4 regions of the Kribbella solani genome follow, and region 1 is predicted to be linked to each of the others. Evidence: riboswitches for the same ligand, from Rfam matches in the RefSeq annotation. Region 1 holds a riboswitch; each other region holds the start of a gene.
What was found. A riboswitch is a leader RNA that binds a small molecule or an ion and turns the genes downstream of it on or off. The one in region 1 is predicted to bind cobalamin.
Positions count from the first base shown of each region.

Region 1 (5,070 bases):
CTCGGTCTCGGCCCCGTTCGTGTCGGTGTACACGATCCGCAGCACCGCGTTGTCGCTGATCGCCCGCCAGATCTGCTCGGCGATCTCACCGTCCGGATCGGGCGCGGGCCGGACCAGCAGCCGTACCTTGGCCGCGGCCGCCCGTGCCTCGTCGAGATCCTTCGCGGGCATCGCCGCCACGATCTTCAGCAGCGCGCTCCGGGCGTCCTTCGCGAACAGCGCATGCTCACTCCCGCTCAGCGCGACCGCGACCGCCATCGCCTCCCGCGGCGTGAAGTTGAGTGGCGGCAAGGTCATCGCGCGATCCACCGAGTACCCACCCGTACGCCCCGGTTTGGTTGCCAGCGGCACCCCGGCCTGCCCGAGCGCGCTGAGATCCCGCTCGATCGTCCGCACGCTCACCTCGAACCGCTCGGCCAGCTGCCGCGCCGTACGCCCCCGCGACCCCGCCGCGCGAAGCTCCTCCACGAGGGCGTACAACCGATCCATCCGATTCATGTCCGCAGGCTAGACGGCGGCACCGACAGATCAGCCGAGTGTGGCGCGCACCTCCCGGGTGGCGCTGACCAGGTTTCGCAGCGAGTCCCGGACCTCGGGCCAGTCGCGGGTCTTCAGGCCACAGTCCGGATTGATCCACAGCCGGTCGGCCGGGACCACCGCGAGCGCCGCGCGGATCAGCGCGCGGACCTCGTCCGTACTCGGCACGCGCGGCGAGTGGATGTCGTACACGCCCGGTCCGACGCCACGGCGGAAACCGATCGAGCCGAGGTCGCCGAGCACCTCCATCCGGGACCGGGCCGCCTCGATCGTGGTCACGTCGGCGTCCAGGCCGTCGATACCGGTGATGACGGCACCGAACTCGGAGTAGCAGAGATGGGTATGGACCTGGACCGCCGCCGGAGCCCCGCCGGTCGCGAGCCGGAACGCCCCAACCGACCAGTCGAGGTACGCCTTGCGATCCGCTTCCCGGAGCGGGAGCAGTTCGCGCAGAGCCGGCTCGTCGACCTGGACGACGCGGCTCCCGGCCGTGACCAGATCGGCGACCTCGTCCCGGAGCGCCAGCGCGACCTGGTCGGCCGTGGTCGCCAACGGCTGGTCGTCGCGGACGAAGGACCAGGCGAGGATCGTCACCGGCCCGGTCAGCATGCCCTTGACCGGACGATCGGTGAGCGATTGGGCGTACGACGTCCAGCCGACGGTGATCGGACCCGGCCGGGAGACGTCGCCGTGCAGGATCGGCGGCCGGACACAGCGGCTGCCGTACGACTGCACCCAGCCGAGCCTGGTCGTCGCGAAGCCGTCCAGCCGCTCGGCGAAGTACTGGACCATGTCGTTGCGTTCGGGCTCACCATGGACCAGGACGTCCAGCCCGAGCTCCTCTTGAAGCTCGATCGCGCGCCGGATCTCCGTACGCAACCGCTCGTCGTGCTCGGGCCGGGTGATCCGCCCGGCCCGCAGGTCGGTACGAATCCTGCGGACGTCGGCGGTCTGCGGAAACGATCCGATCGTCGTGGTCGCCAGTGCGGGCAGTCCTAGTGCCTGCTGCGCCGTACGACGCTCCTCGTACGGCACCCGCTGCCGGTCCTCTGGGCGTACGCCGGCCACCCGCTCGCGTACTGCCTGATCCCGGAGGAGATCGGACTCGTTGGGGAGCCGCCGCTTGACCCGCTCCAGATCGACGAGCACGCCGTAGTCCTCGTTGATCGCGCGGCCGAGCAGGACGACCTCGTCCACCTTCTGCCGCGCGAATGCCAGTCGGTCCCCGACAGCTGGGTCGAGCTCGTCCTCCACCTCCAGGTCGTACGGGACGTGCAGCAGCGAGCAGGAGGTGGAGATGCCGAGCCGGCCGACCACGGCCCGCAGGTCCGTACAGGTCGAGACCGCGTCGCCGAGCCGGGTACGCCAGACATTGCGGCCGTCGACCACCCCGGCGTACACGGTCTTGCGGCGTAGCGACGGGAGCTCGGCGATCCGCCGGACCAGGCCCGGCGCGGACACCAGGTCGACGGCGAGTGCCTCGATGGCGGTGGCAGCGAGCACGGGCAGTGCGCCGCCGGGGTCGCCGAAGTAGGTAGCGACCAGGAGATTCGGGCGGTCGGGCGCGGCCGTGAGCCGGTCATAGGCGCGAAGCAGGGCGTCGAGTTCGGCCGGCGTACGGTCCTGGGCCAGCGCGGGCTCGTCGAGCTGCACCCAGCTGGCACCGGCTTGATCGAGTACGGCGAGCAGCTCGACGTACTGGTCCAGCAGCGGCTCCAGCAAGGTCAGTACGTTCAGATCCGGCGTGGTTGCCTTCGACAACAACAAGAAGGTGAGCGGACCGATCAGTACGGGGCGCAGCTCGACGCCGAGCGCGCGCGCCTCCGCGAGCTCACCCAGCAACTTCTCCGGCTCCAGGCCGAACGTCGTGGTCCCGTCGAGTTCGGGCACCAGGTAGTGGTAGTTCGTGTCGAACCACTTGGTCAGCTCCAGCGGCGCGACATCGTCCCGGCCGCGGGCCATCGCGAAGTACGTGTCGAGTGGCGACAGGCCGAGCTGCCGGAAGCGGGCCGGTGTGAGACCGAAGAGCTGAACGTGGTCCAGCATCTGGTCGTAGTACGAGAACGTGTTGCCGGGGACCGAGTCGAGCCCTTGCAGTTGCTGCCAGGTCTCCTCCCGGAGCCGGCGGCCGGTCGCCTCAAGGGCATCCTGGTCGCCGGTGCGCCAGTACGTCTCCAGGGCGTGCTTCAGTTCGCGCCTGGGGCCGATGCGCGGGTATCCCAGGACCGTGGTGAGGGTGTTCACGTCTCTCTCCTCGCGAGCGTGCCGAGGGATCGGCGGGCCTCGCGGGTACGACGTGCCGGCCACGGCTGCCCGGGAGGACCGGTGCTGCCGCGGGGCCGGGCGGGTCCTCCCACGGGACATCCGATCCGCCGCATACCGGGTGGTACGCGGACCAACGGCAGGTCTTCGGACTCACGGGCGGACCGGTCGTATGACCGGTGAACCTACTGGCCGTCGCTTCCCGGACTTGCGTCCAGTGCTGTTGACGGCGGTCGTTCCCGTTCACCGCTGCGGGGCAGTCCCGGATTCCCACCGGGTTCCCTCTTGCCTCGCCAGGTCACGAACCGCATGACCGGGCGAACCGTCGGTACCTCAGACAATAGCGTCCCGCCGGCACCTCCCCGGCAATTGTCCAGCAGTCAGGTGCGCGGAAATCCCGGATCGGTGGCCTAAGGTGCGGTTACGTGGATCATCAGATTGTTCTGATCGCCGGGTGCGGGCTCGCGATCATGATCGCCGCGTCGGTGTTCGCGCGCCGGACCGGGGTGGCGGCGCCGTTGCTTTTGGTCGCGCTCGGGATCGGGGCCAGCTATCTGCCGAGTACGCCGGCCATCCACATCGAGCCGGAGATCATCCTCGCGGGCGTACTGCCGCCGCTGCTCTACTCGGCCGCGGTGCAGTTGCCGGTGCTCGACGTACGCCGGAACTTCGGGCTGATCTCCTGGTTGTCGGTCGTGATGGTGATCGTGTCCGCGCTGGTGATCGGCGCGCTCGTCCACGCCGTGCTCCCGGGCATCTCGTTCGCGCTGGCGGTCGCGCTCGGAGCGGTGGTGAGCCCGACGGACGCGGTGGCGGCGACCGCGATCGGGCACCGGGTCGGGTTGCCGCCGCGGCTGATGACGGTGCTCGAGGGGGAGAGCCTCGTCAACGACGCGTCGGCGCTGGTGGTGCTGCGGACCGCGCTGGCGGCGCTCGCGGTGACCACGCACTTCAGCCTCGGGCACACCGCCCTCGACTTCGCCTGGGCGGTCGTCGGCGCGATCCTGATCGGCGGCGCCGTCGGCCTGCTGACCGCGTTGCTCCGGCAGCGGCTCGACGACCCGGTGCTGAACACGACGATCTCGTTCGCCGTACCGTTCCTCGCGTACTTCCCGGCCGAGGGCGTGCACGCTTCCGGCGTACTCGCGGTGGTGATCGCCGGTTTGCTGACCGGCGCGCTGGGCAGCCGGCGATTCACCGCGCGGGACCGGCAGACGCAGGCGACCACCTGGACGACGATCAGCTTCATCCTGGAAAGCGGCGTCTTCCTCGCGATGGGCTACCAGCTGCCGGAGCTGGTCGATGACGCCCGCGCCGAGACGACCTTCGGCGAAATCACCCTGCTCGTACTGCTGGTGGTCGTGCTGCTGATCGTGCTGCGCTTCCTCGGACTGGCCTGGCCCGCCGTGCAGAGCCGGTTCGGGTCGAGCGACCGCAACGACCAGCTCCGGGCCAGGCTGAGCGAGATGGGCGAACGCCTCGACGCGATGGAACCGTCGGGGGAGCGCGAGGAGAACCGGCTCGCCTGGGCCCGCAAACGGCTCGCCCGCAGCCACGCCGACATCGACTTCGAGGAACGTGAGCCGATCACCGGCCGTGGGCTGATCGTGCTCGGCTGGGCCGGTATGCGCGGCGTCGTCACGGTCGCCGCGGTGCAGACCATCCCGGCCGGGACACCACATCGCGCCACCGTCGTACTGGCCGCCTTCATCGTCGCGCTGATCACGCTGGTGCTGTTCGGTTTGACGCTGCCGGCCGTGATCGCGCGGATGCGGTTCCGCGCGGAGAGCGCCGAGGACAAGCGTGACTCCGTGCAGGCGCTGATGCGGCAGATCGGCGAGGCGGCGATCGACGCGCTCGGTCCGCTGGATGAACAGACCGTCGATGGCGAACCACTCGACCCGGCGGCGGTGAGCGCGCTGAAGGAACGGATCGTGCCGCGGCTGATGTCCGGGAGCCGGCAGTTCCGCGACACCAAACCGGACATCCGCGAGCAAATGGCGGTACTTCAACGCCGGTACCTGGATGCGATGCGCGAAGCATTGCAGTCCGAACGCGGCATCGGCGCGTACAGCACCGCGACGTACCGCCAGGTCGAGTCCTTCCTGGACACGATGGAGCGCGGCTTCAGCACGACGTAGTAGGGCATCGCTTCACGGATCCAGAGCTCGGGCGGGCGTATGGTCCGATCATGGATACACCTCGTGTGCTGGTGATCGGACTCGATCCGTACCGGGTGCCCGGGCCGTGGGACCCGGAACCGGTGGCCAC
Region 1 is NZ_JACHNF010000001.1:1,867,382-1,872,451, reverse strand. It holds gene HDA44_RS08275 (helix-turn-helix transcriptional regulator) at 1-498, opposite strand, end outside; gene metE (5-methyltetrahydropteroyltriglutamate--homocysteine S-methyltransferase) at 529-2,781, opposite strand; cobalamin riboswitch at 2,921-3,141, opposite strand; gene HDA44_RS08265 (cation:proton antiporter domain-containing protein) at 3,225-4,940, shown strand; gene HDA44_RS08260 (hypothetical protein) at 4,991-5,070, shown strand, end outside.

Region 2 (5,070 bases), 520 kb from region 1:
CCGACCGCTCGCCGCACCACCCGGCCGACTGCTCGCCGTATCACCCGGCGCGGTCACCACTCGATGCCTTTCTGGCCTTTCTGGCCGGTGTCCATCGGGTGTTTGAGCTTGGTCATCTCAGTGGCCAGATCGGCCGCCTCAACCAACTTGGGATGCGCGTCCCGCCCAGTGATCACCACGTACTGGTGCCCCGGCCGATCGCTGAGCGTCTCGACCACCTCGTCCACGTCCACCCAGCCCCACTTCATCGGGTACGTGAACTCGTCCAGCACGTAAAGATCGTGCGCCTCGGCCGCGATCCGGCGCTGGATCTCCCGCCACCCCTCCAACGCGTCGGCCGCGTGATCGGCATCCGTACCAGGCTTGCGCGACCAGCTCCACCCTTCACCCATCTTGTGCCACTCGACCGGTCCGCCCTCGCCGGTCTCGTCGTGCAGCCGCCCGAGCGCCTTGAACGCGTTCTCCTCGCCGACCTTCCACTTCGCGCTCTTCACGAACTGGAAGACCCCGATCCGCCAGCCCTGGTTCCACCCGCGCAACGCCATTCCGAACGCGGCGGTCGACTTCCCCTTCATCTCCCCGGTGTGCACCATCAGCAACGGCCGGTTCCGCCGCTGCCGCGTGGTCAGGCCGTCATCCGGTACGGCGACCGGCTGCCCTTTCGGCATCAGGCCGCCTTCCGTTCGCTGACCGTACGGACAAGGTTGCCGGCGGCAACATCCCCGAGATCGAGGTACTCCGCGCCGAGATCGCCCGCGAGCTCCGCGGCCAGCCCGAGCCGTACGCCGCGACGCGGTTCGCAATCGACCACCACCGTCGCGATCCCCCGCTGTCCCAACCACCCGGCCGCCTCCCGGGCGCGGGCGAACGCGTTCTCGCCGTACGTCGCGCGACCGTCGGTGACGAGTACCAGCAACGGTCGCCGGCGCGGATCGCGGATCGCGGCGACCCGAAGCAGCTCGGCCGTCTGCAACAAACCTTCCGCGAGCGGCGTACGCCCACCGGTCGGCAATGATTCGAGCCGTCGCACCGCGGTTTCCACGCTGCCCGTCGGCGGGAGCGCGACCGTCGCGCCGGCGCCCGCGAAGGTGACCAGCCCGACGGTGTCGCGGCGCTGGTACGCGTCCAGCAGCAGCGAAACGATCGCGGTCTTGACCTCACTCATCCGCTTCTTCGTACCCATCGATCCGGATGCGTCGACGCAGAACAGGACGAGGTTCCCTTCGCGGCCTTCGCGTACGGCGAGCCGCACGTCCGCCGCCCGTACCGTCAGCCCCGGACCGCTCCGCCCACGCGCATGCTGATGCGGCGCCGCGCTCCGAATCGTCCCAAGCAAATGCGGCCGCCCGGCTTCCCGCCCGACCCGAGCCCGGTCCCCCACCACGCGCCCCACCTCGGTCAGCGCCCGTGACCTCCGCCCAGCCACACCCACCCCAGCAGCCCGCACACTCAACAGCCGCGCCTTGTACGGCTCGCCACTACCCGCGACGTCGCCGCTCGGAGCAGGACCAGCAGTCGCCTCACCAGGTACTTGCTCATCACCATCAGCTGAAGTTGAAGGGTCGACGCCCCCGCCCGGCCCGCCACTCGGATCATCGGGCCCGTCGTCATCCGGGTCTTCTTCTGGGGTGGTGTTGTTGATGGCGTCTTCGAGTTGCTGGTCGTCCAGGCCGGGTGCGTCGAAGGGGTTTCGCCTGCGCCGATGTGGCAGCGCGAGCTTCGCGGCCGCGCGTACGTCCTCGACTTCCACGACCGTACGACCGCACCAAGCCGCGTGCGCGACCGCCGTCCGCGCGGTGACCAGATCGGCGCGCATCCCATCAACGTCGAACGACGCGCAGATCTCCGCGATCTGCCGCAACGCCGCGTCGGTCAGGATCACGTCCGGCAACAACCCCTGCGCCTTCACGATCCGCTCGGCCAACTCACGTTGCGCGCCGTCGTACCGCTCGGCAAAGTCGGCCGGACCTGCCTCGTACGTGAGCCGCGCGCGCATGACCTCGACCCGCACGGCCGGATCCCGGCTGGCGACGACATCAACCGTCAGACCGAACCGGTCGAGCAGCTGCGGCCGAAGCTCGCCTTCTTCCGGGTTCATCGTCCCGACGAGTACGAACCGCGCCGGGTGCGTCACCGAAACACCATCGCGCTCAACCGTTGCCCGGCCCATCGCGGCGGCATCCAGGAGTACGTCGACCAGGTGATCGTGCAGGAGGTTCACTTCGTCCACGTACAACAGCCCACGATGCGCCGCCGCCAGCAACCCCGGCTCGTACGCGGTGACGCCCTCGGCCAGCGCCTTCTCCAGATGCAGCGAACCGAGCACCCGGTCCTCGGTCGCCCCCACCGGCAACTCCACCAACCGAGCCGCCCGCCGTATCCCACCACCAACCGAGCCATCACGCGAGGCGTCGGTGCCGTGTGGGGCGTTGGCGGCAGCACCGTGCGGGGTGTCGGCGGAGGTGCGGTGCGGAGCGTCAGCGGCAATGCCGTGCGGGGTGTCTGGGCAGGTTGGGTCGGGGTGGTCCGGGTCGCAGGAGAAGCGGCAGTTCGGGATCACGTCCACGGGCGGGAGGATCTCGGTCAGGGCGCGGACGGCGGTCGACTTCGCCGTGCCCTTCTCGCCCCGGATCAGCACCCCGCCGATCGCCGGCGACACCGCCGCCAGGATCAGCGCCAGCTGAAGATCGTCCATCCCGACGATCGCGGTGAACGGAAACCCGGCATCAGATCGAGCAGCCCGCATCGGCGGAAGTCCCTTTCGTCGAGCGGGTGTCCACGCCCGCTACGGCACTGGTACGCCGGCGTACCGGCGGACGGCCGTAGATGTCCTGGCTTCCGGACCCCGAAGGCTCCGGTCACAGTGGCGGGACCGCCCCGGACTCCCAGCAAGCTGGTCACCGGTGTTCCTCCACAACCGTCGCCCCGATCATGGCACACCGCCCGGCAACCAACAGGAGGTGGTGGACCGAACAACGGGTACTGGTCGCCCGAACCGACCCGTTCCACCCACGCGCGGGCGCAACCGCCCAGCCCACCACCAACCACTACCCGCCCGCCGGTACCGATCAGCAGTCAGGCGTAACCGGGTGAGGGCTGCCAGGTGGTGGTGTTGGGTGCGGGTTAGCGGGTTAGGTGTTTGTCGAGGGTGGTTGCGGCGGTGTCGTCTTGGATTTCGCGGATGCCGAGGATCGGGGTGACGGTGACGAAGCCGGCGTTCAGGAGGGCCTCGTCGGTGCCGGGGAGCGGATTTGGGCGGGCGGGTTCCAGTTCGATCATCGGGTCGCCGGTGGGAGCGGTCGTGCCGATGACGCGGGATCGGTTGATCGGGGCCAGGGTCGCGTGCCGGACGCCGGCGAGCTGATTCAGCGGGCGGTCGGGGACGTTGATCGTCAGGACGGTGCCGACAGGTTCGGGCGCGATCCAGCCGAGCGCCTCGCCGGCGACGGTCGCCGCGGTCACCCAGTGGTCCGGGTCCTCGGAGTCGATGCTGACCGCGACCGCCGACGTGTTCTGACCGGCGGCGGTGAGCGCGGCCGCGACGGTTCCGGAGTGGAAGATCGGCACGCCGATGTTGGCGCCCCGGTTGATCCCGGACAGCACCAGATCCGGCGTCCGCCCGAACGCACCGACCGTGGCCAAGGTCACCGCGAGCGCCGGCGTCCCGTCGATCCCGGTGTACGTAACACCGTTCTCCTGGTCGGACTCGCTCCGGATCGGCCGGTCGAGCATGCCGGCGCGGGCAGATCCGACCCCGCTCTCGTCGTTCAGCGGCGCGACCACCAGCACCTCGTACCCGAGCCCGGCGATCACCGGCGCGAGCGCCCGGATTCCCGGCGCGAGGTAACCGTCGTCGTTGGTGATCAGGACCCGGAGCTGCTCTGGCGGCATGGCTCCACCCAATCAGCCCCGGTCTTCGATGTCACCCTCCGTCTCAAGGACGGCGCCGCGCAGCGTCTCCAGCGCCTCGTCGGACGGCTCCGCCCACAGACCGCGCTGGGCCGCCTCGAGCAGCCGTTCGGCGATCCCGTGCCGGGCCCACGGGTTCGACTTCCGGAAGAATTCGGCCATCTCCGGGTTCGCGACGTACTCGGTGGTCAGCGTCTCGTACATCCAGTCGTCGACCACGCCCGCGGTCGCGTCGTACCCGAACAGGTAGTCGACGGTCGCGGCCATCTCGAACGCACCCTTGTACCCGTGCCGCCGCATCGCCGCCATCCAGCGCGGGTTCACCACCCGGGCCCGGAAGACCCGCTTCGCCTCCTCGTCCAGCGTCCGCGTCTTCACCTGCGCGGGTACGGCCGAGTCGCCGACGTACGCCTTCGGGTTGGCGCCGGTCAGGTGCCGCACCATCGCGATCATGCCGCCGTGGTACTGGAAGTAGTCGTCGGAGTCCATGATGTCGTGCTCGCGGGTGTCGGCGTTCTTCGCCGCGACCTGGATCCGGGCATACGCGCGTTCCATCGAGCCACGTGCTTCCGCGCCGTCGAGGCCCTTGCCGTACGCGTAGCCGCCCCACACCGCGTACACCTCGGCGAGTTCCGCGTCGGTGCGCCAGTTTCGCGCGTCCACCAACGGCAACAGCCCGGCGCCGTACGAGCCGGGTTTCGATCCGAACACCCGGGCCGTCGCCGAACGTATACCATTGCCCTCGGCAACGTCGGCGTCGACGTGCGCGCGCAGATAGTTGTCCTCGGCAAGTTCATCCAGCGCGGCGACCGTACGGACCGCCTCGTCGAGCAGCGCGACCACGTGCGGGAACGCGTCCCGGAAGAAGCCCGAGATCCGGATCGTGACGTCGATCCGCGGCCGGCCGAGTTCGTCCCGATCGACCACCTCGAAGCCGGTCACGCGGCGCGACGCCTCGTCCCACACCGGGCGGCAGCCGAGCAGCCAGAGCACCTCGGCCAGGTCGTCGCCCTGGGTGCGCATCGCCGACGTACCCCAGACGGTCAGGCCGACCGAGCGCGGCCACTCGCCCGTCTCGGCGCGGTGCCGGGCGAGCAGCGAGTCAGCGAGCGCGACGCCGACGTCCCACGCGTTCCGGCTCGGGATCGCCTTCGGGTCGAC
Region 2 is NZ_JACHNF010000001.1:2,382,885-2,387,954, forward strand. It holds gene cobO (cob(I)yrinic acid a,c-diamide adenosyltransferase) at 54-668, opposite strand; gene HDA44_RS38850 (magnesium chelatase subunit D family protein) at 668-2,746, opposite strand; cobalamin riboswitch at 2,805-2,934, opposite strand; gene surE (5'/3'-nucleotidase SurE) at 3,124-3,891, opposite strand; gene cobN (cobaltochelatase subunit CobN) at 3,904-5,070, opposite strand, start outside.
Region 2: it holds a riboswitch for cobalamin, as region 1 does, so the genes downstream of both, HDA44_RS38850 (magnesium chelatase subunit D family protein) here and metE (5-methyltetrahydropteroyltriglutamate--homocysteine S-methyltransferase) in region 1, are expected to answer to the same signal.

Region 3 (5,070 bases), 3.2 Mb from region 1:
GTACTGGCCGGGCTTCAGGTACTGCCCGGGCAGCAGCACGTCCGACACGGCGGCCGCGCGGGTCACCGCGGTCGTGGCGGTTCCGGCGGTCGTCGCCGTCGCGGTCGTTGCCGCCGTGCCCGCTGCCTGCGCGGCGGACGGAACAAGCAGGGTGGTACCGGCGGCAGCGCCCGCGACGAGCGTGCCGAGCAGCCGGGAACCGACCGACTTGATCGAGATCATGCGGGTCCTTTCGTCTTCACAATGCATCTGGAGGTCCGGCCGGATCTCCGGGCCGATTGACGCCCTGGGCAACCAATCGGTTCCAACGGTAGGACGCCGGGGGTCAGCTCCCGGGTCTGCCGCGACCCTTTCGGCGCAGGTGGAAATGGTTGCCTGAAAACAGGTTCGTCCAGGCCGCTCGGTGCTGTCACCATACTCAGGTGGCTCTAAGTCTCCGGACCCGCTTTTCCCGGCTGCGGGTGGATCTGACCCCGTGGCGTGGCTCGCGGGATTTCCGCATTCTGCTGGTGTCCGGCTCGGTGTTCTTCCTCGGCGGCATGGTCGGGTACGTCGCCCTGCCGTACCAGCTGTACCAACTGACCGGCTCCAACTTCGCGGTCGGCGCGATGGGTCTGGTGACGATCGCGCCACTGGTCGTGTTCGGCCTGTACGGCGGCGCGCTCGCGGACCATGTGGAACGCCGGAAGCTCCTGGTCGGTACCGGACTGGCGCAGGTGGTCATCTCCGCGCTGATGGTCGCCAACACCCTGCTGCCGAATCCACAGATCTGGCTGATCTACGTCTGTGGCGCACTGAACGCGATCGCGTCGTCACTCCAGCGGCCGAGCCGTGACGCGCTGCTGCCGCGGGTGGTGAAGCACGCGGAGATCCCGGCAGCGGTCGCGCTGAGCTCCCTGACCGCCCAGATCGGCCAGCTGGCCGGGCCGGCGCTAGGTGGGGTGCTGGTCGGTTCGGTCGGCGTGACCTGGGCGTTCAGCGTCGAGCTGGTCGGCATCATCTTCGCGACCCTGCTGTACGCCCGCCTCGGCTCGTACCGGCCGAGTGAGCAGACGTCCGCGCCCAGTCTGCGGGCGATCGGTGGCGGGATCACGTACGCGTTCCGGCGCAAGGATCTGCTGGCGACGTACCTGGTGGACATGGTCGGGATGTTCTTGGCGATGCCGATCGTGCTGTTCCCGGCGTTCGCGACCGAGGTACTGAAGGAACCGAAGCTGCTTGGTCTGCTGTACAGCGCGGAGGCGGTCGGGGCGATGTGCGCCAGCCTGACCAGTGGCTGGGCGAAGCACGTCCACCATCAGGGCCGGGCGGTGGTCCTGGCGACGATGTGCTGGGGCGCGGCGGTCGGGGTCGCCGGGCTGGCCCCGAACATCTGGTTCGCGATCGCGTTCTTCGCCGTCGCCGGGGCGGCCGACATGGTGTCGGGGCTGTTCCGTGCCGTGATCTGGAACCAGACGATCCCGGACGAGATGCGCGGCCGGCTGGCGGGGATCGAGATGCTCGGCTACTCCCTCGGCCCGCTCGGCGGCCAGGCTCGCTCTGGCGTGGTCGCGGACCTGACCACAGTCCGGACCGCGATCGTCAGCGGCGGCGCGCTGTGCGTCGTGGGCGTACTAGGTACCGCGGCCTGGTTACGCGAGTTCTGGCGCTACGACGCCCGCACCGACGAACACGCCGTCCGCGAAAGACAACTCCGCGCCGCGGGCTAGGCTTCGGGGCATCATGCGTATCCGCCGGGTAGTGATCACGGGGCTGGCTGCCGGACTGTTGGCCGGCTGTGGTGGGCTCAAGCCGGAGAACGCGCCGAGTGCGCCGCCGCTGGTGTCGGTGAGTACGCCGCCGGACTCGGAAACACCGTCCCAAACGCCGTCGGCGACGCCGAGTGAGTCCGCGAAGGCCGCCGACACGTTGTGCGTACGTATGAACGCGACCCTGGTGCGATCGACCCTCGCCGTACCGGTGGCGACCGTCCAGCCGAAGACACCGCCGGCCGACTTCGGCATCCCGACGTACGACGTCTGCCAGCTGGAGCTCGGCATCGGCCCGAACCCGCCGGTGCTGAACGTGGAGACTTCGGTGCTCCCGGCAACAAAGGCGATCCTGGCGGCAACCCAGAAGGCGTACGCTGCGACCAAGGGCGAACCGGCCAAGCCGGCCGTCGTGGGCGAAGGTGGATACGGGACCAGTACGTTCGTGGTGTTCTTGCTGGGCGGCAAGCTGTACAAGATCGCCGGGCCGAAGGCGACGCCGGCGAAGTACGTCGAGATCGCGCGGGACGTCGCGCTCCAGCAGCCGGGGCAGTTGGTGCCGGAGTGGCGGATCACGCGGCCGGAATGCGATCGCGGGTCGGCCGCGGCCGAGAAGGTGATGGGCGCCGCGGCGATGATCCGGCGGGACGGGCAGACCCTGAGCGGCGACCCGGTCTGCGGCTGGGTGAACTCGGCGAGTGTGCTGTACAGCACGGTCCGGCGGACCCCGAACGCCAAGGCCTTGATGGCTCCGATCCGCACGGCGGCGACGGCCCAGTCCGTACCGCTCGGCGACGAGGGGTATGTCGACACCGCCACCGGGCGGACCACGATCCGGGTCGGTGACGACAAGCTGGTCGACCTGGTCCCGCTGCCGGCCCGCGCGATCAATCCGGATCTGATGACGCAGTTCGCGCTCGCGATGTCGCCGCTGTACACGCGCTGAGCTGCCCTGCTGAGACGTTCGTCGCGATGCCCACCGCGACCGGATCGCGGGTGTTAGGGTGGCGGCGCCGTGGTGTACGGGAAGCCGGTGCGGTACCGGCGCGGCCCTCGCCACTGTGATCGGGATGTGCATCAGTCGTACCCGCGAGGGGACCACTGGCCGCGTGCGGCTGGGAAGGTCAGACCGGTGGACGCGGTACCCGTCAGCCAGGAGACCGGCCACGGCGTTGACCCGTCCACGAGGTGCTGGAGGAGCGGTCCGCCATGGCCGTTGTACGCGTTGTTGCCGCTGTCCTGTCCCTGTCGTTGCTGGCCGGCTGTGGTCCCGCCGCCGAGGCCGGCTCGCGCGCCGACGCGATCACCGTGAAGAACTGCGGGATCGACGTCACCGTCAACGGTCCACCGAAGCGCGTGTTCGCCGCGTACCAGCCGGCCATCGAAATGGCGCACGCGCTGGGTATCTCCGATCGGCTGGTCGGCACGGCGTACCTCGATGCGCGGGTGCTGCCGGAGTACGCCGCCGCGCAGGCGAAGGCGAAGTACTTCAAGAACCTGCCGAGTCGTGAGGAACTGCTCAGTCAGAACCCGGATTTCGTGCTGTCCGGGTTCAACGACGTGTTCAGCGCGGGCGGTAGCGACTCGAGTTTCGGTAGCCGGAAGAGCCTGGCCGACCTCGGCGTACGTACCTGGATCTTCAGCCCGCTCTGCCCGACCGCGGACGGCAAGGGCGACGAGGCGATCGACCCGGCGACGGTCTCGATGGACAACGTGTACGCGGACCTGCGTGATCTCGGCCGGCTGTTCGGCGTCGAGGACCGGGCCGAGAGCGTGATCGCGGACCAGCAGCGCCGGATCGCCGCGGTCGGGAACGCGGTCAAGAACGCGCCGCGGCCGACCGTCGCGATCATCCGGCCGGCGCTCGAAGGCGGTGGTCTGACGGTTTCCGGCGGACCGGATTTCGGTACCGTGCTGATCCGGCAGGCCGGTGGCGTGAACGCGTTCGCGGACCTGACTTCGAAGCGGAACGTGAAGATCAGCGTTGAGGAGTTCATCAAGCGCGATCCGGACTACGTACTGATCAGCGGGTGTTGCGACGCAGCCATGACGGCCGCGTCGTCGCAGCCCGATGTGGACAAGCTGCTGGCCAACCCGGCGTACGCGAATCTCAAGGCGGTACGCAACCGGCACGTGATCCCGTGGCTGTTCGCGAATCACTCGGCCGGAGTGCGGGGCGCGTACACCACCGAGAACCTGGCACACATCCTGCATCCTGACCTGGTCAAGTGAAGAAAGCGGGCGGTCTCGCCCTCTGCGTCGCGGTGCTCGGGGTCGCCGTGGTGCTGTCGTTGTGCGCCGGCAACCGGTGGATCGGGATCGGTGAGGTGTACCGGGCGCTGACCGAGTTCGGCGGCAGCGACACCGATCGGGTGATCCGGTACTTGCGGCTGCCGCGCACGCTGGCCGGGGTGCTCGTCGGCATCGCGCTGGGCCTGTCGGGCGGGGTGATGCAGGGCGTCACCCGGAATCCGCTCGCCGATCCGGGCATCCTCGGCGTGAACGCGGGCGCGGCGGTGGCGGTGGTCGCGGCGATCGGGCTGTTCGGGGTGCACAGCCTGAATGGCTACGTCTGGTTCGCGATGGGCGGCGCGCTGGTGGCGACCGTGGTCGTCTACCTGGTCGGGGCGGTCGGCGGTACGACGCCGGTGAAGCTCGCGCTGGCCGGCGCGGCGATCTCCGCGTTGCTGGGCTCGATCACCTCGGCGGTGACGTTGCTCGACCTGTCCACGTTGAACGAGTATCGCTTCTGGGTGGTCGGATCGTTGTCACTCGCGGACCAGGGGATCGTCGCCCAAGCGGTCCCATTTGTTGCTGTGGGCACCTTTTTGGCGCTGATGCTGGGGCGATCGCTGAATCAGCTTGCGCTCGGCGAGGATCTGGCTCGCGCGCTCGGTACGCGGGTGATGCTGGTGCGGTCGCTGGCCGGTCTTGCGGTGGTTGTGCTGGCCGGTACGGCGACTGCTATCGCTGGTCCGATCGGGTTTCTCGGTCTGGCCGTACCGCATGTCGCGCGGACGATTGTCGGGCCGGATCAGCGGTGGATTCTGCCTTGGTCGATGGTGCTTTCTCCGGCTGTACTGCTGCTTGCCGATGTTGTTGGTCGCGTCGCGGCACGGCCGGCCGAGTTGCAGGTCGGAATTGTCACCGCGTTGGTGGGTGCGCCGTTGTTCATCGCCCTGGTCCGGCGGCGGCGAATGGCATCACTGTGAAGGTTCACAGCGTTGTGGTCTCGGGCACTGCTTGGGTGTTCATTGTGCTCGTTGGCGCGTTTGCACTGACTCGGGGCGATTACACGCTGCCGATCGAGGAAGTCCTTCGT
Region 3 is NZ_JACHNF010000001.1:5,069,205-5,074,274, reverse strand. It holds gene HDA44_RS23120 (hypothetical protein) at 1-222, opposite strand, end outside; gene HDA44_RS23115 (MFS transporter) at 423-1,709, shown strand; gene HDA44_RS23110 (hypothetical protein) at 1,723-2,694, shown strand; cobalamin riboswitch at 2,748-2,931, shown strand; gene HDA44_RS23105 (ABC transporter substrate-binding protein) at 2,958-3,980, shown strand; gene HDA44_RS23100 (FecCD family ABC transporter permease) at 3,977-4,960, shown strand; gene HDA44_RS23095 (FecCD family ABC transporter permease) at 4,996-5,070, shown strand, end outside.
Region 3: it holds a riboswitch for cobalamin, as region 1 does, so the genes downstream of both, HDA44_RS23105 (ABC transporter substrate-binding protein) here and metE (5-methyltetrahydropteroyltriglutamate--homocysteine S-methyltransferase) in region 1, are expected to answer to the same signal.

Region 4 (5,070 bases), 520 kb from region 1:
ACCAGGTTGACCCGCGCCTCGCCCGCCGGCGCACCACCGAGTACATGCAACCCGTCCCGGATCTGCACGTCCTTGATCTCGCACAGGTACCCGTCCAGGTGCAGCACGAACTCGTCGAAGTCGTCGTCCTCCGGCTTCTCGTCCGTGTGCAGGTCGTGATGCAGTTGCGCCGCCTGGATCAGCGTCCAGATCTGCGCCCGCAGCGTCGGTACCTTCTCCGGATCCAGCGCGGACACGGTCGCGTACTCGTCGAGCAGGTACTCCAGCTTCGCCATGTCGCCGTACGTCTCCGCCCGCGCCATCGGCGGGACGAGATGATCCACGACGGTCGCGTGCGCGCGGCGCTTCGCCTGCGTACCTTCGCCGGGATCGTTGACGATGAACGGGTACACCATCGGCAGGTTGCCGAGCACCGCGTCCGGCGCGCAGCCGGCCGCCAGCCCGATGCCCTTGCCCGGCAGCCACTCCAGCGTGCCGTGCTTCCCGAGGTGTACGACGGCCTGCGCGCCGAAACCGCCGTCCGTCGGCGATGCCTCCAGCCAGCGGTACGCGGCGAGGTAATGGTGTGACGGCGCCATGTCCGGGTCGTGGTAGATCGCCACCGGGTTCTCGCCGAAACCACGCGGCGGCTGGATCATCAGGACGACGTTCCCGAACCGCAGCGCGGCAAGTGCGATCGCGGGTTCGTCGCCGGAGGTGTCGACGTACAGCTCGCCGGGCGCCTCGCCCCACGCGTCGGTCATTGCCGTACGCAACGAATCGGGCACGCGGCCGAACCAGGTCGCGTACGTGGACAGCGGGATCTTCGCGACCGCATCGGCCAACTGCTCGTCGGTCAGCCAGTCGACGTCGTGCCCGCCCGCGGCGATCAGCCGGTGGATCAGCCCGTCGGCGCCGTCCGCGCCCTGCAGCTCGCTCAGGTCGAGTCCGCCGAGGTCGTACCCGGCTGCTTCCAACTGTCCGAGCAGGACGACCGCGGACGCCGGGGTGTCCAGGCCGACCGCGTTCCCGATCCGCGCGTGCTTCGTCGGGTACGACGACAGGACCAGCGCGATCCGCTTCTCGGCGGCAGGGATGTGCCGCAACCGCGCGTGCGCGACCGCGATCCCGGCCAGCCGCGTACAGCGCTCGAGGTCCGGCGCGTACCGGGCCAGGCCGTCCTGGTCGTACGCCTTGAACGAGAACGGGATCGTGATCAGCCGGCCGTCGAACTCCGGGATCGCGACCTGAGTGGCCGCGTCCAGCGGGCTCACCGCCGCGTCGCTGTCCACCCATTGCTCGCGGGTCGAGGTCAGCGCGAGTCCCTGGATCAGCGGGATGTCGAGCGCGGCGAGCGCGCCCGCGTCCCAGGCGTCATCCGCGCCACCCGCGCTGGCGTCGGCGGCGACCGATCCGCCGGCCGCGAGCAACGTCGTGACCAGGACATCGCATTTCCTGAGCAGGTCGAACAGGCCGGTGTTGTCGGCGCTGGTCGGGTCGAGCCCGCGGAGCGTTCCGCAGTACACCGGCAGTGGTTGCGCGCCTGCCTCCTCGACCGCCGCGGCGAGGGCGTCGACGAAGGCGGTGTTGCCGGAGATCTCGTGGGCGCGGTAGTACACGATGCCGACGACTGGGCGGTCGTCCGGTGTGTACGTGCCGCGGACGCCGTACGCCGGGAGTGCGTGCGGCGGGTCGAATGCGTCGCCGGTGAGCAGGAGGGTGTCGCGCAGGAAGCCGGCCAGGTTTCGGAGGTTGTCCGCGCCGCCCTCCCTCAGGTAGGCGAGTGCCTCGGTGACCGCACCGGCCGGGACTGTCGACAGCGACATCAGCTCGGCGTCGGGCGCCGCCTCACCGCTGACGACGACGGCAGGTTTCCCGGCTGCGAGTACCGCGTCCAGCCCGTCTTCCCAGGCGCGTCGACCGCCGAGCAGCCGTACCACGACCACCGCGGCGTCGGCGAGGAGTGCGTCCAGTGCGCCCAGTTCCAGGCGGGACGGGTTGGCGACCTTCCACCCGGCATCAGCCTGAGCGGCCGCGAGCAGATCGGTGTCAGCAGTCGAGAGCAGCAACAGCTCCGCGGCGACAGGCATGAGCGACCGTTCCTTTCCGGGGTGTCCACGCCCCGATTCCAGGTACGACGGCGGCAGTTCCTGACTCACTCCAACACGGAGCTCACAGTGGCGGGACCGCCCCGGACTCACACCGGGTTCCTGCTGATGCCATCGCTTACACCCCGGACTCTACCGGCTCTTCCACGACACCTCGCACTCCCCGACGGTTCGGGAAGGAAGAGCGAGGAGGAGAGGGGGTCTAGCGGTGCATTGTGTAGTGGGCTGCTAGGAGGTCGGTGGCCCAGTCGTTGCGTATGTCTCGCCAGACTGAGTGGATGTGGTTGGCGTTGTCCTGGGTGTTGTCGTATTCGGCCAGGAAGGTGGGGCCGGCGATCGAGTAGTAGTGGCGGTGGCCGGGGCCGGGGGTGGTTTGGCCGGCCCAGGCGAACGTCAGCTGTTCGATGCCGTGGTCGGTGATGTCGTGCCAGGTCTGCAGGCCGATCGGTCCGGCGGCGCGGCCGACGTACTGGCCGATCAGCAGGCTGAAGAGCTGGCGCTGGTCGGCGGACATGTCGCCGTACGACAGACCGCGGTGCAGCAGGGACGGATCGGCCACCGGATCGTGGCGGGTGAGGATGTCATCCGGTGCGTCGGGTGAAACCACAGCGAGCTCCAGCTGACCCGGCTCCAACGAATGCAGTAACTGGAAGCCGAGGTCCTGTTCACCAGCCAGGAACCGCCGCCCAGCCTTCGGACCGGTACGCACCTCCGCCGGGTTCGACCCGAAGAACTGCGGTGTGAATGCGACCGCACCTTCCACCACGGTGACATGCAGTGCCAGGTGGTGACCGTTCAACCGCCACGCCCACGGCTCAGTACCGTTCGGGTCGCCCAGCACGCGCAGGAAGTACCGATCGCCGACGATCGACCCCTCCCACTCCCCCGACTCCGGAAGCTCAGGCAGACCGCGTACGACCACCTCCGCGTCCAGTACGGCCCACACGTCCGCCGCACCTCGTGCACTGCAATCGGTCGCGACCAACCGCTCCACCAGCTGCTGCTGCACCGGTGTCAGCTCCGTCAGCGCCAGACCGGGAACCGAACCCGGTAGGTACGTCCACTGCTGATGGTCCGGCGTGTCGAACGGCGCACGGATCTTCTCCGTCTGCGCCGGGGTCAGACTCGCCAGCAGCTCGAGCACCGTGTCCCGCGTCTGCGCTACAACCATGCTGATCGCTCCCGCTCCGTTGGCTCGTAGGGTGTCCACTGCTCGAACGGCCGGTCCAGCTTGTACCGGAAATCGGGTTGCCGCAGCAGCACGCGTGTTTCCGCGTTGTCCGGGTTCCGCAGCGACTCGAAGAACCGGACCGACCAGTGGAACCAGCGCGTACAGAACAGCCGCATGGTCAGCCCGTGTGACACCAGCAGCACGTTCCGCGGCGCGTCCGGGCTGTCGAAGTCGCGGTGCATCGTCTCCAGGAACGTCGACACCCGGTCGTACACGTCCGCGCCGGATTCACCATGCGTGAACCGGTAGAAGAAGTGCCCGAACTCGTCGCGCAGCTGCCGTTGCCGCTCGATGTCAGCGGTGTCCTGGAAGTTCGCCCAGTCCTGCTCGCGCAGCCTGGGTTCCTCGCGCGCCAGCCCGATCAGGTCGTTCAGTCCGAGCGACTCGAGTGTCTGCAGTGCCCGGAGGTACGGCGACACGTACACGCGGACCGGCTCGTTCTCGAACAGCTCACGCAACTGCTTGCCGGTCCGCGCCGCCTGCTCGTGGCCGTGTGCGGTGAGCGGGATCGCGTGGTCGGGCACCCGCTCGAACACCGACTTGTCCAGGTTCGCCTCTGACTCACCGTGCCGCAACAGCACGATCCGCAGCGGCCGTCGGCTCAACCCCATCCCCGCCCCCTTCCATTGCATACGCCAACCACAGCCGCGAGTACAGCAGCCGCCACACCGACCCGGCGGGCCAGCGTGGCGGTTCGGCGTACGTCCGCGACCGTCGGCGTCGGTCCGTCACCGAGCGTGCCGCGATTCTCCGCGTACGTCCCGTAGCTGTTCGTGCCACCGAGGGTCAGGCCGAGCGCACCCGCGTACGCCGCCTCGACCGGGCCGGCGTTCGGGCTCGGGTGCTTGCCCGCGTCGCGCCGCCACACCCGTACGCTCTCCCGCGCCTGACCGGCCGCGACACCGGTCAACGCCGCGCATACCCGAGCCGGTACGAGATTCACCACATCATCCAGCCGCGCCGACGCCCAGCCGAAGTTCACGTACTTGGGCGACCGGTAGCCGACCATCGCGTCCAGCGTGTTCACCGCGCGGTACGCCAGCAACCCGGGTACGCCGAGCGCGCCGCCCCACAACAGCGGCGCTACACACGCATCGGACGTGTTCTCCGCGACCGACTCCACCGTCGCCCGCGCTAGCTCGTCCGCCTCCAGCGCACTGGCGTCCCGCGCACACAGGTGACTCAGCCGATCCCGCGCCGCCGGAATGTCCTTCTCCTCCAGCAGCCCGGCCATAGCCTCCGCCTCACGCTCAAGACTCCGGGCGCCCAGCACCGTCCAGGTCGCCGCAGCCGTGACGGCCGTGTGCAGTACCGGGTGTCTCCGCGTGGCCCGCTCGGCCAACAGACCAGCCGCGGCCGTAGCACCGACAAGGAGCGTCGTGTACGCGGCACCGCTCGCGCGCGAGTCGGCGTACAACGGCCGCTCCAACCGCGCCGCCGCCTGGCCGAAGCCCGCCACCGGATGGAACCGCTGTGGATCGCCGAGCACGCGGTCGGCGGCGAAGCCGAACGCGAGGCCGAGCGCGCGGGACACGCCAGGACCGGCCCAGGTACGGCGCGACGGGCCGCGTCGCCGGCGGGGATTCGTCAGGCGCACCCTCAGCAGTCTGCCAGGTGGCTCTCTGTGATTGGACCAGCCTGTGATTGGGTAACCGGCATGGGAATCGCGGAGCTGCTGAAGCAGGTCGACGGGAGCGGGGAATTCGGCGTCTGGCTGGGCCGCCTGGACGGCACGCCGGTGTTCGAGTACGA
Region 4 is NZ_JACHNF010000001.1:2,388,436-2,393,505, forward strand. It holds gene cobN (cobaltochelatase subunit CobN) at 1-2,069, opposite strand, end outside; cobalamin riboswitch at 2,102-2,242, opposite strand; gene HDA44_RS10745 (DUF3500 domain-containing protein) at 2,290-3,258, opposite strand; gene HDA44_RS10750 (phosphoglycerate mutase family protein) at 3,249-3,929, opposite strand; gene HDA44_RS10755 (cobalamin biosynthesis protein) at 3,920-4,915, opposite strand; gene HDA44_RS10760 (serine hydrolase) at 4,976-5,070, shown strand, end outside.
Region 4: it holds a riboswitch for cobalamin, as region 1 does, so the genes downstream of both, cobN (cobaltochelatase subunit CobN) here and metE (5-methyltetrahydropteroyltriglutamate--homocysteine S-methyltransferase) in region 1, are expected to answer to the same signal.